DNA from 2 places in the Bacillus sp. 1A genome. Region 2 is predicted to be linked to the other one. Evidence: a T-box and tRNA genes for the amino acid it is inferred to sense, from the RefSeq annotation. Region 2 holds a T-box; the other holds one or more tRNA genes.
The links. The T-box of region 2 lies ahead of ileS2 (isoleucine--tRNA ligase). A T-box ahead of a tRNA ligase gene usually reads a tRNA of that ligase, here a tRNA-Ile.
Positions count from the first base shown of each region.

Region 1: it encodes a tRNA-Ile, which carries the amino acid that the T-box ahead of ileS2 (isoleucine--tRNA ligase) is inferred to sense. The anticodon was not compared.

Region 1 is NZ_JBQYLZ010000001.1:2,296,932-2,300,362, reverse strand. Features, by position in the region: gene ACUN0F_RS11610 (MFS transporter) at 1-733, opposite strand, end outside; gene sodA (superoxide dismutase [Mn]) at 849-1,460, opposite strand; tRNA gene ACUN0F_RS11600 (tRNA-Ile) at 1,682-1,755, opposite strand; gene ACUN0F_RS11595 (DUF1189 domain-containing protein) at 1,998-2,756, shown strand; gene yqfZ (protein YqfZ) at 2,828-3,193, shown strand; gene ispG (flavodoxin-dependent (E)-4-hydroxy-3-methylbut-2-enyl-diphosphate synthase) at 3,358-3,431, shown strand, end outside.
Region 2 is NZ_JBQYLZ010000001.1:2,641,026-2,644,456, reverse strand. Features, by position in the region: gene ileS2 (isoleucine--tRNA ligase) at 1-2,002, opposite strand, end outside; T-box leader at 2,074-2,298, opposite strand; gene divIVA (septum site-determining protein DivIVA) at 2,350-2,856, opposite strand; gene ACUN0F_RS13540 (YlmH family RNA-binding protein) at 2,946-3,431, opposite strand, start outside.

The DNA of each region.
Region 1 (3,431 bases), 340 kb from region 2:
AATACACGTACACGGAAATCACAAAAATAAACGTTCCCTCTCTCAACCCTTGGAAAAAATGAGCACGTGTAATTCTTCCCCAATTTTTATCAATCTGCCGCTCTTTCAATACTTGTACAATTTCATACCGTCCTTCACATTCTCTCTTAGATACAAAAAAGCTTAAAATAACAGCAATTGCAAATAACAGTAACGAAAGAAAGAATATGACCGTATAGCCACTCCATTTCTCCATACGTGAAATTGTGTATCCAGCTGCTATCGGTCCAATCATGCCAGAGAAGGATGTAAGAAGTCCAAGAAACCCATTAAAGAAATCTCTTGTTTCTGGTTCTGTAATCTCAAATGTTAATAAGTTAAACGCGAGCCAGTAAAAACCATATCCGACTCCTAAAAGAGCCCCCATTAATAAAATATAGTGAGAAGCGCTTTTTCCCGCTACTAAAACAACGATAAAAAAAATAGCTAACGTGCCTACGCCTATTCGTAACAAGATTGAGCGATCAATACGCTTCGCTAATTTCCCACCTATAAGAAATGTGAGAGGCTGTAATACAACGCTGGCCAAATTATACAAGCCAAGATTCACATAATTTTGTGTTTGTTTCCATAAATAAATGTTAACAAACGTATTCGATAAAGAAATTGCGAGCGTGTATAAACCTCCAATAAGGAGCAATAACACTAAATCCCGATTCACTTCAACGTCACCAATTACATGTTTCCACTTCATACACAACTCTCCTTTACTTCATGTTCTAGTCTTCCAAAGACAAGCCCAATTATGTAAAAGGAAAGCATAAAAAAGCTAGGAGCATTCTCCTAGCTTTTTTCTATCGTTATTACAATTATTTTGCTTCTTGGTAACGTTTTTCAGCAGCGTTCCAATCTACAACGTTCCAGAATGCACCGATGTAGTCAGGACGACGGTTTTGGTAATTTAAGTAGTAAGCATGTTCCCAAACATCTAAACCTACAACTGGAGTTTTACCTTCAGTTAGAGGAGAATCTTGGTTTGGCGTGCTTGTTACTTCTAATTCACCATTGTTTACTACTAACCAAGCCCAACCAGAACCGAAACGAGTTGCGCCAGCTTTTGCGAATTCTTCTTTGAATGCATCGAAGCTACCGAATTTCGCTTCAATTGCAGTTGCAAGTTCGCCTACTGGTTGTCCGCCGCCGTTTGGAGATAAGATTGTCCAGAAGAATGTATGGTTAGCATGTCCGCCACCATTGTTACGTACTGCTGTACGGATTGCTTCTGGTACTTCGTTTAAGTTTGCAACTAATTCTTCTACGCTTTTGTCAGCTAATTCTGCATGACCTTCTAAAGCAGCGTTTAAGTTTGTAATGTACGTGTTATGATGTTTTGTATGATGGATGTTCATTGTTTCTTTGTCAAAGTGAGGCTCTAAAGCATCATACGCATAAGGTAAATTTGGTAATTCGTGTTTTGCCATTGTTATATTCCTCCCAGTTTATGTATTGCCACTTAAGTGACATACAACTTCATTCTACCCTAATTGCCATAGGGTGCAAACAAATAAATCACATTGTCTTGCTATCATTAACGTAGCAAAAATCCCACTTCTTTTCAATTAAAATGCTCATATATTCCGTAAAAAAAGCTCCCTTCTACAAGGAAGCTTCCCACTGACATAATAAACATGCGAAATGGATATGGACCCTGTAGGACTCGAACCTACGACCGGACGGTTATGAGCCGTCTGCTCTAACCAGCTGAGCTAAGGGTCCACAATTATGTATGTAACAACATATCAAATAAAGGAATTCCTATCGGATATATCCTTTAAGAAATGTAAGATAAATTTACCATATGGCAAAGAAAAGTGTCAATTGTATTTTTCTCATATAAAAGAAGAAAATTAATAAAAAGAAATTTAGTTATCTCCACTATATGTAAATATAATATATCTTGAGATTCTCTAGATTCCTACGTTACAATGATTTTATACATACATAAAGGAAGTGAATCTATGTCCATATTTACCCAATTAGCAAAAAGCGTATATTCGCCTAAAGATATGGCGCTATTCCGTTTTCAAAAAATCGGAAAAACCATTTTGTATATTATGCTACTTTGTCTAATCACTACTATTCCAAGAACATTCTTTTACGGCAGCTTTATCCAAGATAGTGTCAGCATGGTAAATCAAGCAATTGAAAAAGATTTACCTGATTTTAAAATCGAAAACGGTGAACTAAAAGCAGATATTGAACAACCTATTCTAAAGGAAGAAGGAGATGCTCTTTTCGTATTTGATCCCAATACAACAGATATAGAAACATATAAAAACAAAACTGGTTTATTTATTTTAAAAGATAAAGTAGTTTCTATAGGAAATGGTCAAACACAAACATACTCCTATAATGATTTATTAGGGACATCTCTTGAGAAGAAAGATTTACAAGATTTCATTTCTGTATTCGATAGTATTTATCCAATTTTACTAGCCGTTATCGGTGTGTTAGTATACCTATTCCAATTGTTTATTACTTTCTTAGGAATTACTTTACTTGCGTTTATAGGTTCTGCTATGAGTGGTCAACGTAAATTATCTTATAAGCAAGTATGGACGTTAACTGCATACAGCTACACAATCCCAACAATCTTCTTTATGATTATGGATCTATTCAAAATCGTTGTACCTGGTTCAACATTTATTTATATCGCAGTTGTTTTAATTGTTCTTTACTTAACGATTAAAGAAGTTCCAAAACCGAAAGAAAAATAAAAACGAAAAAATGCCTAAATAGGCATTTTTTTTTTGGACAAGCATATATTCCTAGCAAAGGAGTGAAGAATATGAAAAGATTAGGTATATTCTTATTCGTGCTTGTTCTTGGTTATATATTTTATTACGATATAAAAATCGGCACTTTACCGATGTTAAGTTCATATAAAAAAACAACCGCGGCCCAAACGATAAAGCAAGAAAATACAGATACAAAACAAAATAAAGAGAACAAAGCAGAAAAAGAAACAGATGTAACTTATAAAACAATTGAAGTCAAAACAGGTGAGACAGTTCTTTCTATTACCGAACAAATTAATAAGAAAAAAATCCCTTCCATTGAAAAGGTAATTGATGACTTTAAACAACTAAACAAAAGTACATCTGCTACAAAAATACAAATTGGAAAGTCTTATAAATTCCCGTTATATCAATGAGCAATCACTTAATCCTTGTCAATTACATAAAGGCGCTGATACAATAGTAAAAGTGAAACCGAGCACTTCGGTTTCTATAGCCCTGTATCACGTATACTTTCATTGATATGAGGGACTAAATAAGAAACTTCTTTTATAAGGAGAGCGATCTATTCGTGAATGAAATGACTCATCGTACAAAAACACGTCCAGTTAAAGTCGGTAATTTAACAATTGGCGGTAATAATGAATTAATTAT
Region 2 (3,431 bases):
CTACTGTATTTTCACTTGGCTTAAAGTCATCTAAGTTTCCTAATAAGAAACGGAATGTGTTACGGATTTTACGATACACTTCTGCTACTTGTTTTAAAATATCATCTGAAATACGTACATCAGATTGATAGTCAACAGAAGATACCCATAAGCGTAAAATATCTCCACCTAATTGATCCATAATTTTCTTCGGTACGACGATGTTTCCAATCGACTTACTCATTTTACGTCCTTCACCATCTAATACGAAACCATGGCTTAGTACGCCTTTATATGGAGCTTTACCTGTTACAGCAACTGCTGTTGATAATGAAGAGTTAAACCAACCACGATACTGGTCAGATCCTTCTAAATATAAATCAGCTGGACGTTGTAAGTCTTCGCGCTCTTCTAATACTGCTTGGTGAGAAGAACCTGAATCGAACCATACATCCATGATGTCTGTTTCTTTACGGAATTCACCATTTGGGCTACCTGTATGTGTAAATCCTTCTGGTAATAGATCTTTCGCTTCACGCTCAAACCATACGTTAGAACCGTGCTCACGGAATAAATCTGCTACATGGTTAATTGTTTCATCTGTAATAATTGGATCACCATTCTCTGCATAGAATACAGGGATTGGCACACCCCATGCACGCTGACGAGAAATACACCAGTCACCACGGTCACGAACCATATTATGAAGACGAGTTTCTCCCCATGCTGGTACCCATTTTGTTTCCGCAACAGCTTCTAATAATTCTTTACGGAACGCTTCAATAGATGCAAACCACTGTGCTGTCGCACGGAAAATAATTGGTTTTTTCGTTCTCCAATCATGCGGGTATGAATGCGTAATGAATGTTAGTTTCAGTAACGCGCCTACTTCTTCTAATTTTTCTGTAATTGGCTTGTTAGCTTTATCATAGAATAAGCCTTCAAATCCAGGTGCTTCATTTGTTAATACACCTTTATCATCAACTGGGCAAAGTACTTCTAATCCATACTTTTTACCAACAACGAAGTCATCTTCCCCGTGTCCTGGTGCTGTATGAACACAACCTGTACCTGCATCTGTTGTTACGTGATCTCCTAGCATAACTAATGAATCACGATCGTAGAATGGATGTTTTGCAACTGTATACTCAAGTTCGCTACCTTTTACCGTTTTCACAACTTCAGCATTTTCCCACTCTAACGTTTTTGCAACTGTCTCAAATAGTTCAGAAGCAATAATATATTTTTCATCATTTACTTTTACAATAGCGTATTCAAGTTCTGGGTGAACAGAAATACCTAAGTTTGCAGGTAATGTCCAAGGTGTTGTTGTCCAGATAATGAATTTCTCATCACCTTCTAATACGTTCTTTCCGTCTTTTACAGGGAATGCTACGTAAATAGATGCTGATTTTTTATCTTGGTATTCAATTTCAGCTTCTGCTAAAGCTGATTCACTCGTTGGAGACCAGTAAACTGGTTTCTGCCCTTTATAGATATAACCTTTTTTCGCCATATCACCGAACACTTTAATTTGTTGCGCTTCATAAGCCGGCTCTAAAGTAATATATGGGTTATCCCAATCTGCACGTACACCTAAACGCTTAAATTGTTCACGTTGACGTTCTACTTGTTCATATGCATACTCTGCACATAACTTACGGAACTCAGCAACTGTCATTTCTTTACGCTTTACACCTTTATTTGTTAAAGCTTGCTCAATTGGTAAACCGTGTGTATCCCAACCCGGTACATATGGTGCGCAGTAACCTGTCATTGACTTATAACGAACAATAAAGTCTTTTAGCACTTTATTTAATGCATGTCCCATATGAATGTCACCATTCGCATATGGAGGTCCATCATGCAGTACAAATAAAGGACGACCTTTCGTATGTTCTTGTACCTTTTCATAAATATTCATTTCAGCCCACTGTTCTTGCATTGCAGGCTCACGTTTTGGTAAATTCCCACGCATTGGGAACTCTGTTTTTGGCATTAGTAATGTATTTTTGTACTCCATGCTCAATTCCTCCTTACATGTATAAAAGAAACACTTAAAAAACGGAATAAAAAAGAGACCTTCTCATCCCAAAAAGGGACGAGAAAGTCTCCCGCGGTACCACCCTAGTAGATCCTATACGTATGTATACAATCCTCTTTATATTCTTAACGCGAATATACGCCTACGCTTACTCTGTTTGTTCAGCGCGGAACTCCAGGGTGATATTCCCATTATCTCCTTATCCTGAGCTTACACCATCCTCAGTTCGCTATATAAGGTATGAAAAAGGTACTTATCCCTATCTTCGTTTTTCTTAATAAATATGTTGTTTAAAATTATATGTAATAATGAGAAAAACGTCAAGCTTACACTGTTTCTTCTTTTTTCAACAGTTCATCTACTTCGTCTTCTAACTCAATTAGTTTATCCCAATCATCGTTGTTTAACATTTCAAGCTGTGTTTCTAATAACATACGGAAACGAGTACGGAATACTTTCGCTTGTTTCTTTAGCTCTTCAATATCAAAGGCAACTTTTCTTGATTTTACTAACGCTTCGTTAATAATACGGTCTGCATTCTTTTCAGCTTCACGTACGATTAATTTTGCTTCTTTTTGCGCATTACGTTTTACTTCTTCCGCTGCTTCTTGTGCAACGATGATAGATTTGTTTAACGTATCTTCAATATTAGAGAAATGATCTAACTTCCCTTCTAATTGCGCAACTTTTTCTTCTAAAGCTTTTTTCTCACGAATGACTAATTCATAATCTTTGATAATTTGATCAAGAAACTCATTTACTTGATCTTCATCATAGCCACGGAATCCGCGACCAAATTCTTTGTTATGAATATCTAATGGTGTTAACGGCACAACGCCACCTCCAAGTAGTTATCTAAATTTCCTATTTCAATTATATCTTTTCTTCGACAAAATAGGAGGATTTCCTTCTAAAAAACCAATCATTTTAGTATACCATACAAAATTCTCCATTTGTCGCGCTTTGTTCTACCTTCTACAGAAAACAATTTACTTCGTCCATATCCTCTCACTGAAAAAACATCTCCTGGATAACATTCATAAGAAGTTTGCTCCACTGTTTTCCAATTAACTTTTACTAAACCATTTTTTATGAAAGGTTGTACTTTTTGTCTGGATATATGTAACATTTCAGCTAACATAACATCTAAACGAAGTGAAGAAACCGTTCCAGATTTCTCTCCCCACGTTTCTTGCATCTGTAGAATTTTTTCTCCTTGCACTGGTGATAAGGAGACTTTCACTTTCCCTATAGATTGTAAGTTCATCTCAATATAAGATACAACTTCTTTCGCGACTACAATTTGGGCACGATCTTCTTGAAGCAAAATATCACCACATTTTTCTCTCGTTAAACCAAGAGACATAAATGTACCTAATATTTGCCTATGTTCTAGCGTATAAAACTT